Regions from separate parts of the Streptomyces sp. NPDC048696 genome, predicted to be linked through region 3. Evidence: riboswitches for the same ligand, from Rfam matches in the RefSeq annotation. Region 3 holds a riboswitch; each other region holds the start of a gene.

Region 1 (6,014 bases), on a different contig from region 3:
GACAAGGGCGACCCGATCTCGTACGGCAAGATCGACAACAAGCCCGGCGGAGCCCAGCAGCAGCCCGCGGACTCCAAGACGCTGATGCCGACCGGGCCGGACGCCAAGTTCAAGATCTCCAGCACGCTCAGCAACGGCACGCACGTCGGTGTCACGACGATCACCGGCAAGAAGTCCGGCTTCACGGGCAAGGTGTGGGTCTGGGCGCCGAAGGAGTACGACGACCCGAAGTACGAGAAGAGCGGCTTCCCCGTGCTGATCGCGCTTCCGGGCGGCCCCGGCTTCCCCAACAACTACTGGATGGACAACAACCTCAAGCTGGAGTCGTCCATCTCCAAGTGGGCCGAGTCGGGCAAGGGCAAACCGTTCCTGCTGGCGATGCCGGTGCTCAACCCGAAGCCCGACGACGGCGGGCTCTACTGGGACGGCAGTGACATCCCGAACCAGCCGAAGATGGGCACCTGGCTGACCGAGGACGTGCCCGAGCTGATGAAGGAGAACTTCCGGACGATCAAGTCGCGGGACGGCTGGGCCTTCATGGGCTCGTCCTCCGGCGGCTTCGCGGGCCTCAAGGCCGTGTTGAAGCACCCGGACAAGTTCAAGGCCGTCATCGCCTCGGGCCCGGACATCGTGCCCGACTCGCGGCTGTGGAACGGGCACCCGAAGGAGAAGGCCGAGAACAACCCCGAGGTGCTCTCCAAGCAGCTGATCGCCGCCAAGGGGCCGGACGTCTACCTCGCGTTCCAGTACGGGACGAAGGAGAAGTCCGTGATCCCGAAGGTGGACAAGTACATCGCCACCTACGGCAACAAGGGGCCGATCCACACGCATCTGGAGGTCATCCAGGGCGGTCAGCACAACGCGGTCACGTACATCAAGGGGATGGACGAGAGCAGCATGGCGTGGATCAGCGAACAGATCGAGGGGCCCACTGCCGCGCCGTGACGCGGGGTGTGAGGTGTGAGAGGTGAGCGGCGGCCGGGCGGATGACCGGCCGCCGTTTTCCGTGCGGCGCTCAGGCCGGGGTGCGGCGCATACGGGCACGGCGGCGCAGTACGCCGACGGCGCCCAGCGCGAGGGCCCCGGCGACCGCCGCTCCGATCAGCCACGGGCCGGAGTGCGAGACCGGCTCACCGGCCACGGTGACCTCCCCGGTGACGGGCCGACGGCCGTGGCCGGGGACCACGGTGAGCGGGTACGTCCCCGGCCGCAGATCGTGGCGCAGGGTGATGTGCCCCGCGAACAGCGTGGAGCCGTCGTCGCACTTGCAGCCGGGGTCGTCCGGGCTCTGCGTCCTGATGGTCACGTCGTGCTCGAAGGCGGGTGACCTGACGACGCGGGAGCCCCCGCTCTGGTCGAAGTGGTCGTCCGCGAGCACGACGACGACCCTGCTGCCCGGCCGTACGGGGTCGCCCATGCGCAGGGAGGGCGTGAGCACGCCGAACCGGCGGATCGTGAGCGAGTTGACCGGCGCGACCTCCAGCGGCGCCGTGGCGACGGCCCGGCCGTGGCTGGTGGCGGTGAGCGTGTACGTACCCGGCGCGGTGTCGGCGCGTACGGGGTAGCCGCCCGCCGCCGGGAGGAGGGCGGAGTTCCGGGAGCCCTTCCCGTCCGGGGTGAGGCGGATCGGCTTCACCAGCGCGGGCGAGGTGACGGTGACCTCGTCCCACCCGGCGGGCATGTCCCGGATGCCGACGCCGAAGGAGTCACCGGCCTCGACCCGGGCGCCGTTGAAGAAGTCCAGCCGCGGCCCGGAGGCGGCGCTCGCGGGAGCCGTGGGTGCGGGAGAGTCGGCCGAAGCGCCGGAAGCGGGGCCCCACCAGGGGGTCAGCAGGGCGAGACCGATGACCGCCGCCGCCCGAACCGTCCTGCGCGACACGTGTTTGCCTCCCCGGACTCTTCCCCTGCCGGGAAGCGTTCACCGGCTTCTGCCCGGAAGGGCGCTCACGGGACAAGAGCCCGGTCGACCCCTGCCGGTTGCGTCGCTTTAACCATCCTTTGCCGTACGGTCGGTGGGCGCGTCGGCACCGTCGGGGCGGCGAGGCCGTCAGCTGCCGGGTGGTGTCCCGCCGCCCAGGTCCGGATGACACAATCCGCTGGGCACGAGGGCCCCGTGCCACCGATGATCCGCCCGTCCCCCTTGATACGGAGTTCCGGCCATGTTCCAGCACCGCACCGCGCTCCGGCGCGCCCTGTCCCGCAGTGCCGTCGTCGCCGGGCTCGCGGCCGCCGGGCTGCTCACCGCCACGGGCGCGGCGTTCGCGCACGTCACCGTGCACGCGGACAACGCCGCCAAGGGAGCCACGGACGGCGTCCTGACCTTCCGGGTGCCCAACGAGGAGAGCGGCGCGGACACGACCAAGATCCAGGTGGTCGTGCCCACCGACCACCCGGTGCTCTCCATGCTGGTGACCCCCGAGGGCGGCTGGACCGCGCAGGTGACCACCACCAAGCTCAAGACCCCGGTCAAGACCGACGACGGCACGATCAGCGAGGCGGTCTCGGAGATCACCTGGACCGGCGGCACCATCAAGCCCGGCCAGTACCAGGACTTCCATGTCGCGTACGGCCAACTGCCCGACAGCGCCGACCAGCTGACCTTCAAGACGCTCCAGACGTACTCCGACGGCAAGGTGGTCCGCTGGATCGACGCGAGCCACCCGGGCCAGGACGAGCCCGCGAACCCGGCGCCGGTGCTCAACCTCACGCAGCCGTCGCCCCAGCCGTCCAAGCCGGGCACCCAGCCGTCCGCCTCGACCGCCCCCCGGGCGGCCGCCAGTGCGTCCGCCAGCGACTCCACGGCCCGGGGAATCGGCATCGCGGGCCTGGTCGTCGGAGTGCTCGGCGTGGCCGCGGCAGCCTTCGCCATCCGCAGCGCCAGGTCCGCACGCGGCTGATCCGTCTCGGGGTGGGGGCGGGTCCGGTCAGGGGAGTGAGGGGCGGCCGGCGATCGCGTCGTAGACCCTGACGCGCAGACGGCGGCGCCAGCCCTCGCGCTCCTCCCGGACCCGCGCCCGTTCGGCCTTGCGGCTGCCGGGCGGGTAGTGGGCCCGGGCCCAGGGCGAGCCGGGGCGGGCCAGGCGCAGGGCGCCGACCACGGCGAACAGCGGGACGAGGACGCCGAGCAGGCCGGTGAAGGCCTTGCCCTTGCTCAGCGCGACCAGCGCGAAGGCCGAGTTGACGCCGACCACGACCGCGTACGTCCAGCCGGATACGGGAGCGCCGTTCACCGAGGCGTCGTTGACGCCGAACGGCGCGGCTCCCAGCAACAGCAGTCCGCAGACCGCCGCGCCGAGCACCACGGTGTCGACGGAGAGCCGCCCCTCCTCGGACCAGTAGACGTCCCGCAGATGCAGGATCAGGGCGAACTCGTCGAGTACGAGCGCCGTGCCGATGCCGAAGAGTGCGGCCTCGATCTCGGCCCACGGGCGCTCGCCGCCGATCGGCGAGGCGAGGCCGAGACCGCCGATGATCATGAAGACGACGCCGAAGACCACATGGTGGATGTGGAGCCCGCCGGGCGTGACGTTCCTGGGCCACCAGGAGACCTCGGCGCGGATCATCCGCACGCTGAACCGGATGAAGAAGAACGCCCCCAGGAAGCCGAGCAGCAGGAACAGCAGCGGCTGTTTGCCCGGGTCCAGGATCTCGCGCCGGTACCAGTCGCCCATGGGTCAGGCCCGTCCGCCGGGCCGCTGCCGGTCGTCCATGCGGTCGGCCCCTTCCCGTGCCCGTCGCGCTGTGCGCAGCGTAACCAGGGCCGGGCGGACCGGCACGTCGAGGCGCTGTCCGAGGCGCCTCGACGCGGCCGGGCCCGTACGTCAGCCGGTGGCGCCGCGCGTGCGCGCGAGCCGGGCTTCGAGTCCGTCGAGTACGCAGTCGAGGCCGTCGGTGAAGCCGTCGTCGCGGGCGCTGTCCACCTGCTGCTCGCGCTGAAGGGCGTAGAGCCTGCGCAGCCTGGGGTAGGGCTCCACGGCCCGTTCGGCGGCGGGCCACAGGCCGGTCACCCACTCCTGCTCGCTCATACCGCTGCGGGCGAGCGTGGTGAGCCAGGCGGCCTCGGTCGTCGACACTCCGATGGCATACGCGGCGACGGCGTTGACGGCTCGGTCGGCCGCCTCCAGGGTGAACCCGGCCCGCTCGAACACGCCGAGCAGGCCCTCGGACATCCGCATCATGTTGGGCCCGAGCGCGGCCACCCCCGCCTCGCCGAGCACCGACACGATCCACGGGTGGCGGTGGAAGGCGGAGCGCAGGCTCTGGGCGCAGTGGGTGGCGGCCGCGCGCCACTCGTCGGGCGTGTCCGTGGTGTCCGGGACCTCGATCTCGCCGTAGATCTCGTCGACGACGAGCTCGATGAGCTCGTCCTTGTTCGCCACATGGGTGTAGAGCGAGGTGGCGCCGGCGTTGAGGCGGCTGCCGAGTTTGCGCATGCTGAGCGCGTCGATGCCCTCCGCGTCGAGCAGTTCGAGGGCGGCCGAGACGATGTGGTCCCGGCTCAGCGACGGCTGTTCACGCTTGCGGCGCTGGGGGCGGGTCCACACCGAGGGGATGCTCCGCGTCGGCTGGGTTTCGGCCGGCATCCGGCCTCCTCTCTCTCGCGCTCCAGGGTATCCGCTCGACGGCACGTTGTACGTGGCCACGAACGCCGTACGCAGCACGAACAGTGTGTGGCGCGGAGCCGGTCCGTCCGTCTTCGATGGCGGCACCCTCGGCGGCCCGACCTCGCCGGCTGTTCCGGAGCAACTGCCTCCACTTACCGGGACTTGCAGGTCAGGCGGACCCCACCTACGGTTGGCGGGCCGTGGTGTTCGGGAAGACCGGTGCAAGACCGGAGCGGCCCTCGCCACTGTGATCGGGTCCCACGTCGTTCAGGCCATGAACGGCTTCGGGTAGCCCGCCCCGTTGTGCCACTGGTGCCCGCGAGGACACCGGGAAGGCTGGGGCGGTGCGACACCCCGTAAGCCAGGAGACCGGCCACGGCATCTCGCGAAATGATCCACGAGGTGCTGGAGCGTGAACGAATGACCCTGCCCACTCCGTTTCACTGGCGGCGTGAGGACACCGTCCGAACTGCCTGGCTGCTGGCGGTGATAGCCGCCCTGCACATCGTCGCGTTCGGGATCCTCTTCCTGCTGGTGGTGCCGCGCCACTACGAGGTCGGCTCGAAGACGTTCGGCCTCGGCCTCGGCATCACCGCCTACACCCTCGGCATGCGCCATGCCTTCGACGCCGATCACATCGCGGCGATCGACAACACCACCCGCAAACTGATGGCCGACGGCAAGCGGCCGGTGTCGGTGGGCTTCTGGTTCGCCCTCGGGCACTCCAGCGTGGTGGTCGTGATGGCCGCGCTGGTCGCCGGAGGCGCCCAGCTGGCGGGCACCCTGATGAACGACGACTCGCGCACCCACCAGACGCTGGGCGTGGTGGGAACCACCGTCTCCGGCTCGTTCCTCTACCTCATCGCGGCGCTCAACCTCGTCGCTCTCGTCGGCATCCTGCGGGTCTTCCGGGCGATGCGCGCGGGCACGTACGACGAGGTGGAGCTCGAACAGCACCTGGACTCACGCGGGTTCATGAACCGCGTCCTGGGACGCTTCACCAAGTCGATCACCCGCCCCGGCCAGATGTACCCGCTGGGCTTCCTCTTCGGGCTCGGCTTCGACACCGCGACCGAGGTCACCCTGATGGTCATGGCGGGCTCCGGCGCGGCGGCCGGACTGCCCTGGTACGCGGTCCTGTGCCTGCCCCTGCTGTTCGCGGCGGGCATGAGCCTGTTCGACACCATCGACGGTACGTTCATGAACTTCGCCTACCAGTGGGCCTTCTCCAACCCGGTCCGCAAGGTGTTCTACAACCTCACCATCACCGGGCTCTCGATCGCGGTGGCCTTCCTGATCGGCACGATCGAGCTGGTGGGCGTGCTGCACGACAAACTCGACCTGAGTGACGGGCTCACCGGCTGGGTCTCCGGACTCAACCTGGACAACGTCGGGTTCATCATCGTCGGC
Region 2 (6,014 bases), on a different contig from region 3:
TCGACGAGATGGACGCCGTGTTCCGCCAGTGCGCGCAGTTCGGGCCAGGCGCCCGGGCGGGCCACATGGACCTGGTCGGTTCCGGCAGGCGACAGGGCGAGCACCCGGGGCCGCCCGGTCGTGTCCGCCGACGCGGACGCGCGCGTAGCGGCCGTCACCGTGCGCAGCCGCCGTCGCGCCGCGTCCAGGAGACGGGCGCCCTCTTCGTGGTGGTCGCCGCCGAGCGAGCGGGCCAGTTCGGTGAAGCGGTCCCTGATCCCGGCCAGGTCGCGCGAGTGCCCGACGTCGATCACGACGACCGGAACGTGCTCCTCAAGGTGCTTGGCGGTCTCAGGGGCGAGCCCGTAGACCTGGCCGCCGCCGTAGCTGACGGCGACCACGAGGTCGGGCCTGCCCTGGAGCAGGGTGTCCAGGTCCAGGGCGTGGCCCGCGCCCAGGTAGCGGATGCTGTCCAGGGGCAGCCCGCCCGCCTTGGCCCGGTCGGGCTCGGCGCCGTCGTGGAAGGAGCCGAAGGCCGCTTGTACGCCCACCCCGTTGTCCCACAGCGTGGCCGCGGCCTGGATGTAGGCGGTCACCCGGGCGGGCGTCCGCCCCGCCGTCGCCCGCTGTCCACGGTCGTCCGAGAACTGCCAGACCGGCTTTTCCATGAGGTCACCCGCTCCTGTACGTGTGCTGCGCGTCGGCGCCAGGTCACGCCGTACGCCCGAGTCGTCCCGCCCCGCCAGGATCCGTACCCGGGTACCTGCCCGGCCAGGCGGCGCGTCACCCCTGTCCGCGCGCTCCGGGCGTCCGCGCCCCGGCGGGTGGAAGCGCTCGACGCGCGGGCCGCGGCACTGCTGGCTAGCGTGGCAGGCCGGACCGACTGTCACACAGGAGAGAGCACTGTCATGGCCGCAGAACCCGAGGGCACTCCGTGTTGGGCCGATGCGATGTTCAGCGATGTCGAGAAGGCGAAGAGCTTCTACAGCGACGTGCTGGGCTGGACGTTCGGCGAGGCCAACTCCGAGTACGGCAACTACACACAGGCGTACGCGAACGGCAAGGCGGTGGCCGCCATCGTGCCGCCGATGCCCGGGCAGGAGGGGCAGTCGGCGTGGTGCCTGTACCTCGCGTCGCCCGATGTCGCCGCGACCGCGAAGAAGATCACGGACAACGGCGGCGAGGTCCTGATGCAGCCGATGCAGGTCGGCGACTTCGGCTCGATGGCCATCGCACGCGAGCCCAGCGGCGCGGTCTTCGGCGTCTGGCAGGCGGGCAGCCACGAGGGCTTCGAGGCCAAGGGGGTGCCCGGCGCGTACTGCTGGGCGGAGTTCTTCACCCGTGATCCGGCGAAGCTGGACAGCTTCCTGCCCTCCGTCTTCCCGTACAGCGCCAAGCAGATGCAGGACGACGCGGCTGACTTCCGGGTCTTCAGTGTGGGCGGCGACATGGTCATGGGGCGGATGAAGATGACCGACGACTTCCCGCCCGAGGTTCCGCCGTACGTCAATGTGTACTTCGCCGTCGACAACTGCGACACGGCCGTAGAAAAGGCGACGAAGCAGGGCGGCATCCTGCGGTTCGGGCCGATGGACACGCCGTTCGGCCGGTTCGCGGCGCTCACCGACTCCCAGGGCGCGGCCTTCTCGGTGATCGACATGTCGACGACGCAGGGCGACATGCCGCAGATGACCGACGTGTAGCGGGACGCACGCAGTACCGGGGAGGGCCTTCACGCGCGCGTGAAGGCCCTCCCCGGCCGTTTCACCGCCCTGCCATCTCCGTCCTCCCCGGCCGTTTCACCGCCCTGCCGTCCCCGCCGTCACCGGCCGGTTCACCTGCCCGCTGTCTCCGCCCTCACGGTGCGGGCCGCCGCGACCAGGTTCTCCAGGGACCGCCGGGTCTCGGCCCAGCCACGGGTCTTGAGCCCGCAGTCCGGGTTGACCCAGAGCCGGTCGGCCGGGACGGCCTCAAGTCCCCTGCGCAGCAGGGCGGCCGCCTCCTCGGCGCTCGGTACGCGCGGCGAGTGGATGTCGTAGACACCGGGGCCCACCTCGCGCGGGTAGCCGGCGGCAGCGAGCTCGTCGGCCACGCGCATATGGGAGCGCGCCGCCTCCAGGCTGATGACATCCGCGTCGAGGTCGTCGATGGCGCGCAGGATGTCGCCGAACTCGGCGTAGCACATGTGCGTGTGGATCTGGGTCTCCGGACGTACGCCCGCGGTGGTCAGGCGGAACGATTCGGTCGCCCACGCGAGGTAGGCCGCGTGGTCGGCGGCGCGCAGGGGCAGTGTCTCGCGCAGGGCGGGCTCGTCGACCTGGATGACCGAAGTCCCCGAGCGCTCAAGGTCGTTCACCTCGTCGCGCAGGGCGAGCGCGACTTGGCGGGCGGTGTCGGCGAGCGGCTGGTCGTCGCGGACGAACGACCAGGCCAGCATGGTGACCGGCCCGGTCAGCATGCCCTTGACCGGCCGACTGGTGAGCGACTGGGCGTACCCGGTCCAGCGCACGGTCATCGGATGCGGCCGGGAGATGTCGCCGGCCAGGACCGGCGGGCGCACATAGCGCGTGCCGTACGACTGGACCCAGCCGTGCTGGGTGGCGAGGTAGCCGGTCAGCTGCTCGGCGAAGTACTGCACCATGTCGTTGCGTTCGGCCTCGCCGTGGACCAGGACGTCCAGGCCCGCCTTCTCCTGGAAGGCGACGACCTCGCGGATCTCGGCCCTGATCCGCTCCTCGTAGCCCTCGGAGTCGATGCGTCCGGCCCGCAGATCGGCGCGCGCGGTGCGGACCTCGGCCGTCTGCGGGAACGAGCCGATGGTGGTCGTGGGCAGCACGGGCAGGCCGAGACGGGCGCGCTGGGCCGAGGTCCGCTGCCCGTACGGCTGGGAGCGGCGGGCGTCCGCCTCGGTCACAGCGGCGCTACGCACGCGTACCGCCGGGTCGCGGGTGAGGGCGGAACCGGCGCGCGAGGCCAGGTCGGCCCGGTTGGCGGCGAGTTCGGCGGCGATGGTGTGGGGGCCGTGGGCGAGCCCCCGGGCGAGCGTGGCGATCTCGGCCGTCTTCTGGCGGGCGAACGCCAGCCAGCGGGCGATCTGCGGGTCGATGTCGCGTTCCGCCGTCGCGTCGAGCGGGACGTGCAGCAGCGAGCAGGAGGCCGCGACGTCGACGCGGTCGGCAAGGCCCAGGAGTGTGCCGAGGGTGGCCAGCGACTTCTCGTAGTCGTTGATCCAGATGTTGCGGCCGTTCACCACGCCCGCGACCAGGCGCTTGCCCGGCAGACCGCCCACGGCCGCGAGGCTGTCGAGGTTGGCGGCGGCCGCTCCCGTGAAGTCCAGGCCGAGGCCGTCCACGGGCGCCTTGGCGAGGACGGGCAGGGCGTCGCCGAGCCGGTCGAAGTAGGACGCGACGAGGAGCTTGGGGCGGTCGGTGAGGCTCCCGAGCACCTCGTACGCGCGCGTGGCGGCTGCCAGTTCGGCGGGTGTGCGGTCCTGGACGAGGGCGGGCTCGTCGAGCTGGACCCACTCGGCGCCCGCCGCCCGCAGATCGGCGAGCACTTCGGCGTAGACGGGCACCAGCCGCTCCAGCAGGGTCAGCGGCTCGAAGTCCGCGGCGACCGAGGGGGCGGGCTTGGCGAGCAGGAGGTAGGTGACCGGCCCGACGAGGACGGGCCGGGCGGCGAGGCCCAGTACGAGCGCCTCGGTGAGCTCGGCGACCTGCTTGGCGGAGTCGGCGCCGAAGACGGTGTCGGGGCCGAGTTCGGGCACCAGGTAGTGGTAGTTCGTGTCGAACCACTTGGTCATCTCCAGCGGTGCCACGTCCTGGGTGCCGCGCGCCATGGCGAAGTAGCCGGCCAGCGCGTCGGCCTCGACGGCGGCGCGGTGGCGGGCGGGGATCGCGCCGACCATCACGCTGGTGTCGAGGACATGGTCGTAGTACGAGAAGTCTCCGCTGGGGACCTCGTGGATGCCGCTGTCGGCGAGCTGGAGCCAGGTGGCGCGGCGCAGCTCGCGAGCCGTGCCGCCCAGCTCCTCGGCGCTGACGCGGCCCTTCCAGTAGCCCTCGACGGCCTTCTTCAGTTCCCGGTGGTGGCCCTGGCGCGGGTAGCCGTACACGGTGGCGCGTGCCGCCGCGGCTGCGGACTCGGTGGTCACGGATCTCTCCTTCGCGAGAATGTCCCGGAACGACCCCGGCACGGGTCGCGGACGCGAAGGGATGACGGACAAGGCGCCACGCGCGCGAAGTGCCGCGCCGATACGCCCGCCGTGCACGCCGACCCGCCCACGAGGTCACCGGGATCTCCGCGCGCAGGTCCGCGCGCGGGCAGCGGGCAGGTCTTCGGACTCGCGGGCGCGCACGCCGGTCTCCCGGCGGACTCCTAGTGGCCGTCGCTTCCCGGACCCGGTCGGGCCCAGTGCGTATGACGGCGGTCGTTCCCGCTCACCGCTGCGGGGCAGTCCCGGATTCCCACCGGGTTCCCTCTTGCGACGCGCCTGCCTGGCGGACAGGGGCGAACCAGCTGCGTGAGCCACCCTACAGAGTGGGTCGGACCACCCGCTCGGGTAATAAAACGGGCCGCCCGCGGCCGATTTCGGCCCCCCTTTGTCGTCTCTCCGACGGCCCGTCCTCGCGCGCGTTGCCGCAGTCGAACACTCATGCTCACACCCTCGGGTCGCGGTTAGTGTGGCCGGTGTAACCACGCACGATCTGCGCGCGTGACATCGACGTAACGGGCATTTCGTACGGTCGGAACACAAGGATCCGGCCGGGACGAGAGGGGACACCCGTTGACCGCACAGGACTCGCGGACCGGCACCGAGCAGGTCCGCACGGTCTGCTCGTACTGCGGTGTGGGCTGCGGGCTGGTCCTCGACATCGGTGCGGGCCCCGACGGACGGCGCACCGTGCTCAAGGCGTCCGGCGACAAGAACCACCCCGCCAATTCCGGCCGACTGTGCACCAAGGGCGCGACCACCGCCGACATGCTGGCCGCGCCCGGGCGGCTCACCACCGCGCTCGTGCGCGGCGAGCGCGGGGACGGGCCCGTTCCCGCCCCGGTGGACGGGGCGATCACCGCCACGGCGCACCGGCTGCGGGCCATCGTCGACGCGCACGGGCCGGACGCCGTCGCGCTGTACGTCTCCGGCCAGCTCAGCCTGGAGGCGCAGTACCTGGCGAACAAGCTGGCCAAGGGATTCATCGGGACCAACCAGATCGAGTCCAACTCCCGGCTGTGCATGGCCAGCGCGGGCAGCGGCTACAAGCTGTCGCTCGGCGCGGACGGCCCGCCCGGCTCGTACGAGGACTTCGACAGGGCGGACGTCTTCCTGGTCATCGGCTCCAACATGGCCGACTGCCACCCGATCCTCTTCCTGCGGATGATGGAACGGGTCAAGGCGGGGGCGAAGCTGATCGTCGTCGACCCCCGGCGGACCGCGACCGCCGCCAAGGCCGACCTGTTCCTCCAGATCGAGCCAGGAGCCGACCTCGCGCTGCTCAACGGGCTGCTGCACCTCCTCCACGAGAACGGGGACACCGACCCCTCCTTCATCGCCGAGCACACCGAGGGCTGGGAGGCGATGGAGGGGTTCCTGGCCGACTACGCCCCCGGCGCGGTCAGCGAGATCACCGGGATCCCCGAGGAAGACATCCGTACGGCGGCGCGCTGGATCGGGGCGGCCGGGGAGTGGATGAGCTGCTGGACGATGGGGCTCAACCAGTCCACGCACGGCACCTGGAACACCAACGCGCTGGTCAATCTGCATCTGGCGACCGGGGCGATCTGCCGCCCGGGCAGCGGGCCGTTCTCGCTCACCGGCCAGCCGAACGCGATGGGCGGCCGCGAGATGGGCTACATGGGCCCCGGGCTGCCCGGACAGCGCTCGGTCCTCGTGGACGCGGACCGGGCGTTCACCGAGGAGCTGTGGGAGCTGCCCGCGGGCACCCTGCGCACCGACGGGGCGGGGCTCGGCACGATCGAGATGTTCCGGCGGATGGCCGAGGGGGACATCAAGGCGTGCTGGATCATCTGCACCA
Region 3 (6,014 bases):
CCCCCAGACCGCACCGACCCGGCATCCGTCCAAGAAGGCTTCCCCGCCAAACACTTCCGCGACGCCGTGGTGGATCTCGTATCCGTCCACGCGCTCGCCCAGCGCCTCGCCGGTCGGCCGTGCAAGTGTCTTCTCGGCCGCGAACCGCACCCGCACGGGCAGCAGTCCGAGACCCGTCACGGAACCCGCCCGTGACTCGACCTCGTCATCGATGTGCTCACCGAGCACCTGGAACCCGCCGCAGATCCCCAGCACCGGACGCCCCTCGGCCGCCCTGCGCGCCAGCTCCCGCGCCAGCCCCCGCTCCCTCAGCCATTCCAACGCCCGGACCGTGCCCCGGGTTCCCGGCACGACGACCAGATCCGCGTCGGCCAGTTCCTCGGGCCGGTCCACGAACCGTACGACCACGCCGGGTTCGGCGGCGAGCGCGTCGACGTCGGTGAAGTTGGACATCAGCGGGATCGCGCAGACCGCGACCCGCAGCACGTCCTCGCCCACCGGCGGCGCGACGACCGACTCGCGCACGGCGCCGCGCAGGGAGACCCGCAGGCCGTCCTCCTCGTCGATGCCGAGCCCGTGCGCGTACGGCAGGATCCCGTACGTGTGCCGCCCGGTGAGGCCGCGCAGCATGTCGATGCCGGGCTGGAGCAACGAGACGTCGCCGCGGAACTTGTTGACGATGTACCCGGCGACCAGCGCCTGGTCCTCGGGGCTCAGCAGCGCCGTCGTACCGAAGAACGAGGCGAAGACCCCGCCCCGGTCGATGTCGCCGACCACGACCACCGGGAGCCTCGCGGCGCGCGCGATGCCCATGTTGACGATGTCGGTACGCCGCAGGTTGATCTCGGCCGGACTGCCCGCCCCCTCGCAGATCACGGCGTCATATGTGCCCCGCAGCCGCTCCAGACAGTCCACGACGGTCCCGAGAAGCGCTTCCTGGCGCCCGCCGTGGTAGCCGCTGGCGCTCAGTTCGCCCACCGGCTTGCCCATCAGTACGACCTGGCTCGACCGGTCGCTCCCCGGCTTGAGCAGCACGGGGTTCATCAGCGCCGACGGCTCCACGCGCGCGGCCTGGGCCTGCATGGCCTGGGCGCGCCCGATCTCGGCGCCCTCGCGCGTGACGAAGGAGTTGAGGGACATGTTCTGTCCCTTGAAGGGCGCCACTTTGACGCCCTGGCGCACCAGCCACCGGCAGATCCCGGCGGTGACGACGCTCTTCCCGGCGTCGGACGTGGTGCCCGCGACCAGCAGTCCGCCCCTCATGTACGTACCTTCCTCACCGCGATCGCCACTCCCAGCGCCAGCCAGCCCACCCGCCGCGACAGCCTCACCGCCCGCTCGATGTCCGGAACTTCCACGGCCCGCCCGCCGTTGTTGAGCACGGGACGGTGCTCGACCCTGCCGCCGTAGGAGAGGGTGCCGCCGAGGCGTACGCCGAGGGCGCCCGCGAACGACGCCTCGACGGGGCCGGCGTTGGGGCTCGGGTGCTTGCGGGCGTCGGCCCGCCACGCGCGCGCGGCGGCGCGCGGCGCGCCCCCGGCGGCCACGGCGAGCGCGGCGGTGAGCCGGGCGCCGGGCCAGCCCGCCACGTCGTCCAGGCGTGCCGAGGCCCACCCGTAGCGCAGATGGCGCGGCGAACGGTGACCGACCATCGCGTCCAGGGTGTTGACCGCCCGGAACGCCACCAGGCCGGGCACCCCCGCGAGCGCGCCCCACACCAGCGCGCCGACCACGGCGTCGGAGGTGTTCTCGGCGACGGACTCGACGACCGCGCGCGCGATGCCCGGCGCGTCCAGGGACTGCGGGTCGCGCCCGCACAGATGCGGCAGCCGCGCGCGGGCGGCCTCGGTGTCCCCGGCTTCGAGCGCCGCGCCGATCGCGCGCGCCTCCCGGCCCAGCGAAGTGCCGCCCACGACGGCCCAGGTGGCGGCGGCGGTCAGCGCGACGGACGCGGCGGGACGGCCGCGCGTCGCGCGCGTGGCGAGCAGCGCGGCGCTCGCGGCGCCGCCGGCGCACACGGCGGTGTGCAGTGCGCCCCAGCCCCGGTGGTCGCGCCACAGCGCGCGCTCGACGGCGGCCGCGGCGCGGCCGAACGCGGCGACCGGGTGCCCCCGGCGCGGATCGCCCAGGAGCAGGTCGCCGAGGAGCCCGGCGGTGGCGCCGTACGCGAAAGTGCGATCGGCACGCATGGGGTCAGTCCGCCGCGATGCCGCGGAGAGCTCCGGTACTTCTGGGGGGTGCCGGCAACAGGCAGGCGCGCATGGCGGTATGTCCTCACTCAGGGTGTCCGCGCCCTGGTACGACGTCGACCGGCGGTGAGAGTTCCTGGCTCACGGGGTTCATTCCCCGATGACAGTGGCGGGACCGCGCCGGATTCGCACCGGCTTCCTCTTCTGCCGCCGTAAATGGCTCGGGCAGTCCACCACGCCCGGCAACGCCCGTCAACTCGCTGCTGACCTGCGACGGGAGAGTGTGCCGAGGCACACAGCGAACCGCCCTCCGCAGGGAGCGGAGGGCGGTTCGGGAGACGCGTGGGACGTCGCCGCTACTTGGCGACGATCAGGTTGATGCCGTACGCGACGGCCGCCGCGCAGAGCGCGAAGCAGGCGTAGGCGGTGGTGCGGGCCAGGGCGACGTTGCCCTTGCCGGACGCGGCCGACTGCTGCTTGCTGAGGCCGACGATCCCGACGGTGAACAGGCCCACCAGGCCGACGGTGACGATGAGGCTGACACCGAAGACGGTGCCGAGAGCTGCCCAGTCGATGTGCATGACGATTCCTTAGAGGGTGCGCGGCCGGGTCAGACGGCGGCCGGGCGGGCCGGGTCGGCGGGGGCCACTGGGGCCGGGGCCGGGATGGTGGCCGTCAGATCGGCGGCCACGGCGGCGACGGTCGGGGGCGGGGTGACCGCGGCGATCGCGGTGGTGACGACACCCGCGGGCTCGGCCGGGGCCTCGGTCACGGCGTCGGCCGGGGTGTTGGTGACGTCGGCGTGCGAGACCGGCTCGCGGCGCGACAGCTTCCAGATGAAGCCGGAGCCACCGACCAGCAGGATCGCCACCAGGACGATGCCCCAGGTGCCCTGGCCGGTCAGGAACTCGGCGCCGGCGCCGACCAGACCCGCGGCCGGCAGGGTCAGGCCCCACGCGACGAACATCCGGGTCGCGGTGGACCAGCGGACCACACCGCCCTTGCGGCCGAGGCCGGCGCCCATCACGGAGCCGGAGCAGACCTGGGTGGTGGAGAGCGAGAAGCCGAGGTGCGAGGAGGCCAGGATGACGGTCGCGGCACCGGACTGGGCGGCGAAGCCCTGCGGCGGCGCGAGCTCGGTCAGGCCCTTGCCCATGGTGCGGATGATGCGCCAGCCGCCGAGGTAGGTGCCCATGGCGATGGCCATGCCGGCCGAGACGATGACCCACATCGGGGGGTTGGCGCCCGGGTGCAGCACACCGCCGGTGACCAGGGCGAGCGTGATGATGCCCATGGTCTTCTGCGCGTCGTTGGTGCCGTGGGCGAGCGAGACGAGACCGGCGGAGGCGATCTGGCCCGCCCGGTAGCCCTTGGCGGTGGCCTTCTCGGCAGCCGGGTCGACGTTTCGGTTGATCCGGTACGTCAGCCGCGTGGCCAGCATCGAGGCGACGCCCGCGACGATCGGCGCGGCGACGGCGGGCAGCAGCACCTTGGTGACGACGGTGGAGCCGTTGACCGAGGACCAGCCGGCCGACATCACGGCCGCGCCGATCAGACCGCCGAACAGGGCGTGCGAGGAGCTGGACGGCAGGCCGAGCAGCCAGGTCACCAGGTTCCAGAGGATGGCGCCGACGAGCGCCGCGAAGATCACCTCGGTCCTGATGCCCTTTTCGTTGATGATCCCGCCGGAGATCGTCTTGGCGACCTCCACCGACAGGAACGCGCCGACCAGATTGAGCGCCGCGGACATGGCCACGGCGGCTTTGGGCTTCAGGGCGCCGGTCGAGATGGTCGTGGCCATCGCGTTGGCGGTGTCATGGAAACCGTTCGTGAAATCGAACACTAGAGCTGTCACGACCACAATGGCGAGCAGCAGCGTGATGTGTTCCATTTACCCAGGCAATCGTTCGACGTCAGTGGCTGGACGAACGTAAGTAACCTGGATGAACGGAAGGTGAACTGGACCGGGCTTCATGGTGTCTCTGACCGGTTTTTGCTGGGGTCAGGCTCTGACAAACCCCGTGAACAGGCCAAACAGCCCATAGAAGAGATTCTGCTCACTCCCCGGCACGGCGTCCGGGAGCTGCGAGGATCGCGTCCATGGGAGAGACGGACCACCACGAACCGACCGCCGCCGCCTGGGCCGAGCTGACCGCGGCCGCGTGCCGGACCGCGGCGGAAGGCCTGGTCGTGGGCACCTCGGGCAATGTCTCCGTACGGGTCGGGGACCTGGTCCTCGTCACCCCCACCGGGGTCCCCTTCGACCGGCTCGGCCCGGACGACACCGTCGCCGTCGACCTCTCGGGCCGCCAGGTCATCGGCACGCTGCGGCCGACCAGCGAGCTGCCCATGCACCTCGCCGTCTACCGCGACACCGACGCCCGGGCCGTGGTGCACACCCACGCCGTGCACGCCACCGCCGTCTCCACGCTGGTCACCGAGCTCCCGCCGGTCCACTACATGACCGCCACGCTGGGCGGCCCGGTCCGGGTCGCGCCCTACGCGCTGTACGGAACCGAGGAACTGGCCGAGAACATGCTCCGCGCCCTTCAGGGCCGCACCGGATGCCTCCTCCAGAACCACGGAACCGTCACCTGTGGAACGACCCTTTCCCAGGCGTACGACCGGACCGCCCAGCTGGAGTGGATGTGCCGGCTCTGGCTCGCCGCGTCCTCCGTGCCCGGCCGCACCCCGTCCCTGCTCTCCGACGCCGACCTGGAGCGGGCCGCCGAGCAGTTCCGGGGGTACGGGCAGCGGTGACGGGTGGCGGGTCGCATGTGGCGGACGGGTCGCGTGTGACGGGCGGGGACGGGGGCGTGCCCCGGTAGGCCCTCGCCCACTGGCCGTACCGCCGGGGGCTGCCGACACTGGAGCGGTGCGCCCGGCTACAGCGACGGCAGCGGCCGTCACCACACTCATCGGCGTCGGCGCGGCCGCGGTGGCCGCCGGACGGTACGCGAGCGACGCGGCTCTCAAGGCGCCGCCCGGCCGCCCGCTGCCCACCGATCCCGAGCTCACCGTGCACTCCACGGCCCCCGGGCGGATCGCCCTGACCCGCTGCCTCGCGGCGCTGCGCCCCGGTGTGTACGGCATCGAGGGGTCCGGCATCCACGCGGTGGTCGGCGAGGTCGTCGATCACGCGCGGCATCCCGCGGACACCGTGGTGCGCCGCCTGGAGCGGGTCACCCGGGGCAGCCCGGAGCCGGGGGACCGGGTGCGGATGACCCCGCAGATCCACCGGGGCACCCCGGCCGAGGCGCTCGGGCTCGATCACCAGGACGTCGAGATCCCCTCCGAACTCGGTGTGCTGCCCGCCTGGCTCGTCGAAGGCGCCCGGAACACCTGGGTGATCGCCGTGCACGGCCTGGGCACCACCCGCGAGCACACGCTGAACACCATGGCGTTCCTGCACCGCCACAAGCTCCCGGTGCTCGCCCTCGCCTACCGGGGCGACGAGGGCGCCCCCCGGTCCCCGGACGGCCTCGCCCACCTCGGCGACTCGGAGTGGCGCGACCTGGACGCCGCGATCCGGTACGCCGTACGCAGCGGGGCCGAGCGCGTCATCCTGCACGGCTGGTCCACCGGCGCCACCATGGCGCTGCGTGCCGCCACCGACTCCGCGCTGCGCGACCGCGTCCGGGGCGTCGTGCTCGACTCGCCTGTCCTCGACTGGGAGGGCACCGTGCGCGCCCTCGCCGTCGCCAACGGCGCCCCGAGCGCCCTGCTCCCGCTCGCGGTCCGGGCCGCCCAGGGCCGCACCGGCCCGCACGGCGACCATCTGCGCGAAGCGGCCGACCCGCGTGTCCTGCGCGTCCCGGCGCTGGT

Evidence for each region. Region 3 has a riboswitch for cobalamin ahead of ACGFRG_RS11620 (cobalamin biosynthesis protein). Riboswitches for the same ligand answer to the same signal wherever they lie in the genome.
Region 1: it holds a riboswitch for cobalamin, as region 3 does, so the genes downstream of both, ACGFRG_RS18205 (HoxN/HupN/NixA family nickel/cobalt transporter) here and ACGFRG_RS11620 (cobalamin biosynthesis protein) in region 3, are expected to answer to the same signal.
Region 2: it holds a riboswitch for cobalamin, as region 3 does, so the genes downstream of both, metE (5-methyltetrahydropteroyltriglutamate--homocysteine S-methyltransferase) here and ACGFRG_RS11620 (cobalamin biosynthesis protein) in region 3, are expected to answer to the same signal.

The regions. Positions count from the first base shown of each region.
Region 1 covers NZ_JBICVJ010000008.1:15,525-21,538, forward strand. The annotation lists gene ACGFRG_RS18180 (alpha/beta hydrolase-fold protein) at 1-945, shown strand, start outside; gene ACGFRG_RS18185 (hypothetical protein) at 1,016-1,879, opposite strand; gene ACGFRG_RS18190 (YcnI family protein) at 2,160-2,897, shown strand; gene ACGFRG_RS18195 (hypothetical protein) at 2,925-3,671, opposite strand; gene ACGFRG_RS18200 (TetR/AcrR family transcriptional regulator) at 3,822-4,583, opposite strand; cobalamin riboswitch at 4,789-4,997, shown strand; gene ACGFRG_RS18205 (HoxN/HupN/NixA family nickel/cobalt transporter) at 4,995-6,014, shown strand, end outside.
Region 2 covers NZ_JBICVJ010000017.1:86,001-92,014, reverse strand. The annotation lists gene ACGFRG_RS29985 (ABC transporter substrate-binding protein) at 1-647, opposite strand, end outside; gene ACGFRG_RS29980 (VOC family protein) at 888-1,682, shown strand; gene metE (5-methyltetrahydropteroyltriglutamate--homocysteine S-methyltransferase) at 1,814-4,132, opposite strand; cobalamin riboswitch at 4,311-4,462, opposite strand; gene ACGFRG_RS29970 (molybdopterin-dependent oxidoreductase) at 4,766-6,014, shown strand, end outside.
Region 3 covers NZ_JBICVJ010000004.1:553,371-559,384, forward strand. The annotation lists gene ACGFRG_RS11615 (cobyric acid synthase) at 1-1,263, opposite strand, end outside; gene ACGFRG_RS11620 (cobalamin biosynthesis protein) at 1,260-2,189, opposite strand; cobalamin riboswitch at 2,297-2,439, opposite strand; gene ACGFRG_RS11625 (hypothetical protein) at 2,546-2,770, opposite strand; gene ACGFRG_RS11630 (anion permease) at 2,800-4,080, opposite strand; gene ACGFRG_RS11635 (class II aldolase/adducin family protein) at 4,290-4,949, shown strand; gene ACGFRG_RS11640 (serine aminopeptidase domain-containing protein) at 5,065-6,014, shown strand, end outside.